DNA from 2 places in the Paenibacillus naphthalenovorans genome. Region 1 is predicted to be linked to the other one. Evidence: a T-box and tRNA genes for the amino acid it is inferred to sense, from the RefSeq annotation. Region 1 holds a T-box; the other holds one or more tRNA genes.
What was found. The T-box of region 1 lies ahead of trpS (tryptophan--tRNA ligase). A T-box ahead of a tRNA ligase gene usually reads a tRNA of that ligase, here a tRNA-Trp.
Positions count from the first base shown of each region.

Region 1 (3,523 bases):
CGCTGGGTGTCATGGAATATTATCCATATTTTCGATCCCGTTATTTTCCTGTCCCACATACTGGCGATATTTTTATGGGCTCTCCAGCTAGCAAGGCCGGAGGTTCTCTTTCCGTTATTGTATGTATTTATTGCCGTCTATTATATATGGAGGTCCTGGGTTCACCACGACCTGGAATCACGGCTTTACAAAAAAGATGCGTCTTACAAGCCCGGCGACCGTTACACGCTGATTCCGACGGTTCATCTGCACCATTGGCAAATCATTAAGCAGGGATCGGATGGCTGGTTCACCCTAGGCGAGTACAAAAATGGTATCATTAAATGGATTGACCGGGTAACCTGTGATAACCATCCCGCCGTCGATGCCTCCAAAAGTCATCCGAATATTGCGTCGTTCCTGTATTTTACCTCTTTCGCCTGCGCGGAAGTCAAAGAGCATCCGTGGGGGTATGAGGTCCGTTGGATGGATGTGAGATACCGGCACCGCAAGCAGTATCCTTTTGTTGCCGTTCTGATGATGGATACCAAGTTCAGGACGCTGGATTCCTATGTCGGCTGGGTCAGCGAATCCCGGCTGGAGAAAAAACTGCGTGTGGACTTGTATTAGGCGTAGGCGTAATATGGAGATGGTGATTCAGATGCTTATTGCGGGGCTTTGGAGGGATTTCCAGCGGAATCGTCGAATTCTTTTTTGATCCACGATAAAAAAGCTCAAGGATTTCTCCTTGAGCTTATATTGATGAAGCTTCTCACTATTAGCGAGCTTGGCCGCCAGCAATGGCTTGCTCGGCGATTTGCACCAGGCGGCGAGTGATGTGGCCACCGATTGCGCCGGTGTCGCGAGTTGCCATATAACCGTAGTAACCGTCTTGAGGAATTTGGATGCCTAATTCTTGGGCTACCTCATACTTTAATTGATCCAATGCCTGAGAAGCTTGTGGCACTACCAAAGCGTTGCTGCTGCGGGATTGTCCTGCGCCCATGTTCAGCACTCCTTTCAATTGAATGATTTCTTTGATGTAATTTTGCAAGCTTGCAAGCTTATTATGTGTTACAGCTTTAGAACTATACGCATCTTTTGAAAAAAACTTTTTAAGTTTCAAATGTTGTTGCGAAAGGCAGGTGTTATGCGTTATGAGTAAAGGGCTCGCATTGTTTTTTGCAATCGTCGGGACGGCCCTGCTGGCGGCCATCAGCTACTTTATGTCGGCGGGAAGACCCTGGATGGCGGTTCTTTTTGCGTTCATTTCATTAGCGTTTATCGGCTCGGGATTTGTAGTAAAAGCAAAGCAGAGAAAATCAAAAGAATAGGAGCCTGCCGGCGGACAAAAACCGTCGTCCGGACAGACTCCTTTATCCAAAAAACTACAGCACCACAAATCCCATTTTTTCTTTGACCTGACGAAGTACCCGGTTTGCTTGCACTTCGGCCTTCTCCTTGCCTTGACGCAAGACCTCATACAGCTCGCCGGATCCTCTGATTTCGGCGTACCGCCGCTGAATCGGCTCAAGCACCGCGACAACGGCTTCGGCTAAATCTTTTTTGAACGGCCCGTAGCCTTGTCCCTCGTACTGCGCTTCGATTTCACTGATCGATTTGCCAGCGCACTGCGAATAAATGCTGATCAGGTTGCTTACTTCCGGCTTGTTTTGCGGGTCGAATTTTACCTCGCGCCCTGAGTCGGTGACGGCACGGCTGATTTTTTTGCGGATCACATCAGGAGCGTCCAGCATGGCGATATAGCTGCCTGCATTCGGATTGCTCTTGCTCATCTTCCTGGAAGCATCGTCAAGTGACATAATGCGTGCTCCCACCTCCGGAATGTAAGGCTCGGGTATGGTGAACGTCTCCCCATAGCGGCCGTTAAATCGTTGGGCCAGATCACGGGTTAGCTCCAAGTGCTGCTTTTGATCGTCACCTACCGGCACCAGATCCGCGTTGTACAGCAAAATATCGGCGGCCATCAGCGACGGATACGTGAACAAGCCCGCGCCCACGGATTCCTTGCCCGCAGATTTGTCTTTGAACTGCGTCATGCGCTCCAGTTCGCCCATATACGTGAGCGTCGTCATCAGCCATCCGAGCTCGGCATGAGCGGTCACCGTCGACTGAAGAAATACCGTCGCCTGCTTAGGATCGATCCCTGCCGCCAAATAAAGCGCCGCAACCGCCTCCGTCTGCTCCTTGAGCGCGGCCGGGTCCTGCGGTACCGTTACGGCATGCAAATCCACCACCATAAAATAACATTCGTGCGAATGCTGAAGCTTGACATAGTTTTGAAGCGCACCGATATAATTCCCCAGCGTCAGCTGGCCGCTCGGCTGCATCCCTGAAAGTACTCTTAGTTTGGACATGTTTCGTTTGCCTCCCTTTCATTATGCGACCTCATTCCATTGACAATACAAAAAGGCCTTCCGCCGCAAGGGACGAAAGACCGTGGTGCCACCCTAATTCGCTCGACCAGCCATCCGGTATAATAACGCAGGCATAGGACGAGCCTTGATCTCCTGTAACGGGGAGAAGCCGGAACGGCATACAGGTGTACCGGATGCATAGCCATGACTGCCCCGACAGGGGTTCTCCAGCGCACGTTCAACCGTCAGCTCAAGGATCCATTCGTACGGCCGCCGCCCGCCGGTTCACACCTCCCACCGGCTCTCTGGAGGGCTTGACTCCGTCTACTTGTTCCCGTCATCGCTTATTAGAGGTCATTGTACCTAACCGCCATTCCTCTGTCAACCGTAACTCCCAAATTCTTGTCCTATATACGTCTTCTCCGGCATACGATATAATAATTATTACGAAATACAAGGAGACATGACCCGTGCAAACGATTATCACCCGATGGATAACCAACATCCTTGCTGTTCTGTGCATCATGATGCTGTTTCTTATTTATACCCAAAAACACCCCCCCGATCTGTCTTTCATTACAGCTGACAGCATACAAAATTTCAAAACGCTCTTCATCAGCATCATACTTGAGGCGCTGCCTTTCGTTCTCCTTGGGGTCTTCGTCGCGGCCCTGCTTCAGATGTTCGTCTCGGAGCAAACGATCCGCCGCTTGACTCCGAAAAACCCGGTGCTTGGCGTCATCTTCGCCTGCGTAATGGGCATCATCTTCCCGCTGTGCGAATGCGGCATGATCCCGGTCATCCGCCGTCTGGTCCTTAAGGGGATGCCGGTTTACATAGCCGTTGTGTTCATTCTGGCGGGTCCGATCATTAATCCCGTCGTGTACGCTTCGACCTTCATGGCGTTTCGCAGCCGGCCGGAAATCGCTTATTCGCGGATGGCGCTGGCTTTTATTGTGGCCGCGACCATCGGACTGATCATTTACCGTTTTGTCAAGAGCAATCCCATGCGCGGATTCTCCAGCGCTCCGACAGCTCGCGATCACAAGCATGACCATTCCCATGAACACATACATACTCATGAGGACAGTCATCATCACAGTCACGGCCATGAGCACCACCACGCGCACGGGCATGGCCAAAGCCAGACCGGCCGCATGTTTGCC
Region 1 covers NZ_CP013652.1:133,026-136,548, reverse strand. Annotated here, with positions in the region: gene IJ22_RS00680 (metal-dependent hydrolase) at 1-609, shown strand, start outside; gene IJ22_RS00675 (alpha/beta-type small acid-soluble spore protein) at 758-985, opposite strand; gene IJ22_RS26480 (DUF5325 family protein) at 1,137-1,313, shown strand; gene trpS (tryptophan--tRNA ligase) at 1,368-2,357, opposite strand; T-box leader at 2,423-2,707, opposite strand; gene IJ22_RS00665 (permease) at 2,882-3,523, shown strand, end outside.

Region 2 (3,523 bases), 1.9 Mb from region 1:
CAACTCAGGAGTCTCCTCCCCCGGCGGCGGCTACGGTAGAAAAACCAGTGGCTCAGCCGGAAGCTAAGCCCAAATCCACTCCAATCCAAAAGGCAAACAAGAAGAGGTCACCTTCTTCGGAAAAACCCGCCAGGGAGGTGGCTACTCGGAACAAAACGTTAACCTTATCCCAGTTAGTTAAAAAGTATCCTGATCTATTGCTGCTCAAAGGTCCTGAAGCATCGAGACAAGTGGCTCTCACTTTCGATGACGCACCGGATAAGCAGTATACTCCTCAAGTGCTAAATGTATTAAAACAATACAATGTCCGAGCTACATTCTTTATTCTGGGGTCCCAAGCAGAACAACATCCTGAGATCGTCAAGCGCATTGCGCGAGAAGGGCATGTGATCGGAAACCATTCCTATAATCATAAGCTGTTCACTAAACTATCTGACGAGAGCTTTAAATCTCAGGTGCTGCTTACACAAGCATCTTTGAAGTCTCTGATCGGCTATTCCCCCAGATTGATTCGGCCTCCTTTCGGAGAGATTAATGAAAATCAACTGTTGTGGGCTTCCATGCAAGGTTACCGCATCGTCAATTGGAATGTCGATTCGGAGGATTGGAAACAGCTCAATCGGGAACAAGTCACAAACAATATTTTAAACCATGTAAAAAAGGGATCGATCGTTCTTCAACACTCCGGCGGCGGACCTGGACAAAACTTAAGCGGAACCGTCGAAGCTCTACCCACCGTCATCCAAACCTTGCAGTCGCGCGGTTACCAGCTTGTCACTTTACCCGAGCTGCTTCAAGTGTCCAAACAGTTAAAGTAGCAGCATTTTCGTATTCAGGCACAAATCTTCATCCGCTCAATGAGCTGACTTACGGCGAGCCTGCCTTTAGGCCTGGTTACTGCGTACCAACTAATCTGATGGTCATTATGTCTAACTTGGCAGCCGCATTACGCAAAAGAGCTCTTAGGATTTATTATCCTAAGAGCTCTTTTCCATGTTGAATACCGGCGAGAGGACTCGAACCTCCACCCTTTCGGACTCGATTTTGAGTCGAGCGCGTCTGCCATTCCGCCACGCCGGCAAATAAAATTTACTCCGTGCCCTGAGAGATTCGAACTCCCGACCTTTTGATTCGTAGTCAAACGCTCTATCCAGCTGAGCTAAGGGCACATGCTTATTTAATTAATTGTTGGAGTGGTGCCGAAGACCAGACTTGAACTGGTACGGTAGTCACCTACCGCAGGATTTTAAGTCCTGTGCGTCTGCCGATTCCGCCACTCCGGCAAAAGAATGGAGGCGCCACCCAGATTCGAACTGGGGGTAAAGCTTTTGCAGAGCTCTGCCTTACCACTTGGCTATGGCGCCGTATAATGGAGCGGAAGACGGGATTCGAACCCGCGACCCTCGCCTTGGCAAGGCGATGCTCTACCCCTGAGCCACTTCCGCATATTGAATATCGGACCCAAGTTGAATAGTTTTCTCCAAGAGTCCGTTACTGGGGATCTAGGATTCGAACCTAGGCATGACGGAGTCAAAGTCCGTTGCCTTACCGCTTGGCTAATCCCCAATGCTGATAAGAATAAAGGGCGATCGAAGGGAATTGAACCCTCGAATGTCGGAGCCACAATCCGATGCGTTAGCCACTTCGCCACGACCGCCATATTGGAGAGTTATTGGCAGGGGCAGCAGGAATCGAACCCACACCAAAGGTTTTGGAGACCTTTGTTCTACCTTTAAACTATGCCCCTATAATAAACTGGTGGAGGCTGATGGATTCGAACCACCGAACTCGTCAGAGAACAGATTTACAGTCTGCTGCGTTTGGCCACTTCGCTAAGCCTCCATATAAAGTTGTTGCTGGTGCCGTCGAGAGGACTTGAACCCCCAACCTACTGATTACAAGTCAGTTGCTCTACCAATTGAGCTACAACGGCAAATTGATGGTGGCTCGGGACGGAATCGAACCGCCGACACGAGGATTTTCAGTCCTCTGCTCTACCGACTGAGCTACCGAGCCATAATTATAATACATTTTATACTTCTTGTAAACCACTCAATGGGTTCTCACATCCCATACAGGATGTAAATTTCATGGCGGAGCCGACGGGATTCGAACCCGCGGTCTCCTGCGTGACAGGCAGGCATGTTAGGCCTCTACACCACGGCTCCACATATTTTTCGAATGCTTGGCTTCGAAATTGGTTGCGGGGGCAGGATTTGAACCTGCGGCCTTCGGGTTATGAGCCCGACGAGCTACCGGGCTGCTCCACCCCGCGTCAGTATAAGTAATCTATGGTGGAGGCTGACGGGATCGAACCGCCGACCCTCTGCTTGTAAGGCAGATGCTCTCCCAGCTGAGCTAAGCCTCCATGGGAAAGTAAAGCAAGTGGTGACCCGTAGGGGATTCGAACCCCTGTTACCTCCGTGAAAGGGAGGTGTCTTAACCCCTTGACCAACGGGCCTTGCTATAATGTACTACGGAGAGAGAGGGATTCGAACCCTCGAGACGCTTGTGACGCCTACACGATTTCCAATCGTGCTCCTTCGGCCAACTCGGACACCTCTCCAAAATGGCTCCCCGAACAGGACTCGAACCTGTGACAACTCGATTAACAGTCGAGTGCTCTACCAACTGAGCTATCGGGGAATATCGCTTGGCGACGTTCTACTCTCCCAGGACCCTGCGGTCCAAGTACCATCGACGCTGGAAGGCTTAACGGTCGTGTTCGGTATGGGTACGCGTGGTTCCCTTCCGCCATCATCACCAAACGTATTGATGTTTCTTCCAGGAAACATCGCATTTTCACTTTCAAGGCGGCTTGCGCCCTGAAAACTGGATCGAAACCAAGCTGCTGATCATCTTCATGTGCTTTTTGGATAAGCCCTCGACCGATTAGTATTCGTCAGCTCCACACGTTGCCGTGCTTCCACCCCGAACCTATCTACCTCGTCGTCTACAAGGGGTCTTACGTACTGGGAAATCTCATCTTGAGGGGGGCTTCACGCTTAGATGCTTTCAGCGCTTATCCCTTCCGTACTTGGCTATCCAGCCGTGCCTCTGGCGAGACAACTGGTACACCAGCGGTACGTCCATCCCGGTCCTCTCGTACTAAGGACAGCTCCTCTCAAATTTCCTGCGCCCGCGACAGATAGGGACCGAACTGTCTCACGACGTTCTGAACCCAGCTCGCGTACCGCTTTAATGGGCGAACAGCCCAACCCTTGGGACCTACTTCAGCCCCAGGATGCGATGAGCCGACATCGAGGTGCCAAACCTCCCCGTCGATGTGGACTCTTGGGGGAGATAAGCCTGTTATCCCCAGGGTAGCTTTTATCCGTTGAGCGATGGCCCTTCCATTCGGTACCACCGGATCACTAAGCCCGACTTTCGTCCCTGCTCGACCTGTTTGTCTCGCAGTCAAGCTCCCTTTTGCCTTTGCACTCTGCGAATGATTTCCAACCATTCTGAGGGAACCTTGGGGCGCCTCCGTTACGCTTTAGGAGGCGACCGCCCCAGTCAAACT
Region 2 covers NZ_CP013652.1:3,441,968-3,445,490, forward strand. Annotated here, with positions in the region: gene IJ22_RS16825 (polysaccharide deacetylase family protein) at 1-818, shown strand, start outside; tRNA gene IJ22_RS16830 (tRNA-Leu) at 1,002-1,080, opposite strand; tRNA gene IJ22_RS16835 (tRNA-Arg) at 1,096-1,169, opposite strand; tRNA gene IJ22_RS16840 (tRNA-Leu) at 1,195-1,283, opposite strand; tRNA gene IJ22_RS16845 (tRNA-Cys) at 1,291-1,364, opposite strand; tRNA gene IJ22_RS16850 (tRNA-Gly) at 1,371-1,445, opposite strand; tRNA gene IJ22_RS16855 (tRNA-Gln) at 1,495-1,566, opposite strand; tRNA gene IJ22_RS16860 (tRNA-His) at 1,585-1,657, opposite strand; tRNA gene IJ22_RS16865 (tRNA-Trp) at 1,674-1,747, opposite strand; tRNA gene IJ22_RS16870 (tRNA-Tyr) at 1,757-1,842, opposite strand; tRNA gene IJ22_RS16875 (tRNA-Thr) at 1,858-1,933, opposite strand; tRNA gene IJ22_RS16880 (tRNA-Phe) at 1,941-2,016, opposite strand; tRNA gene IJ22_RS16885 (tRNA-Asp) at 2,092-2,168, opposite strand; tRNA gene IJ22_RS16890 (tRNA-Met) at 2,199-2,275, opposite strand; tRNA gene IJ22_RS16895 (tRNA-Val) at 2,293-2,368, opposite strand; tRNA gene IJ22_RS16900 (tRNA-Glu) at 2,387-2,461, opposite strand; tRNA gene IJ22_RS16905 (tRNA-Ser) at 2,478-2,566, opposite strand; tRNA gene IJ22_RS16910 (tRNA-Asn) at 2,571-2,646, opposite strand; rRNA gene rrf (5S ribosomal RNA) at 2,652-2,768, opposite strand; rRNA gene IJ22_RS16920 (23S ribosomal RNA) at 2,873-3,523, opposite strand, start outside.
Region 2: it encodes a tRNA-Trp, which carries the amino acid that the T-box ahead of trpS (tryptophan--tRNA ligase) is inferred to sense. The anticodon was not compared.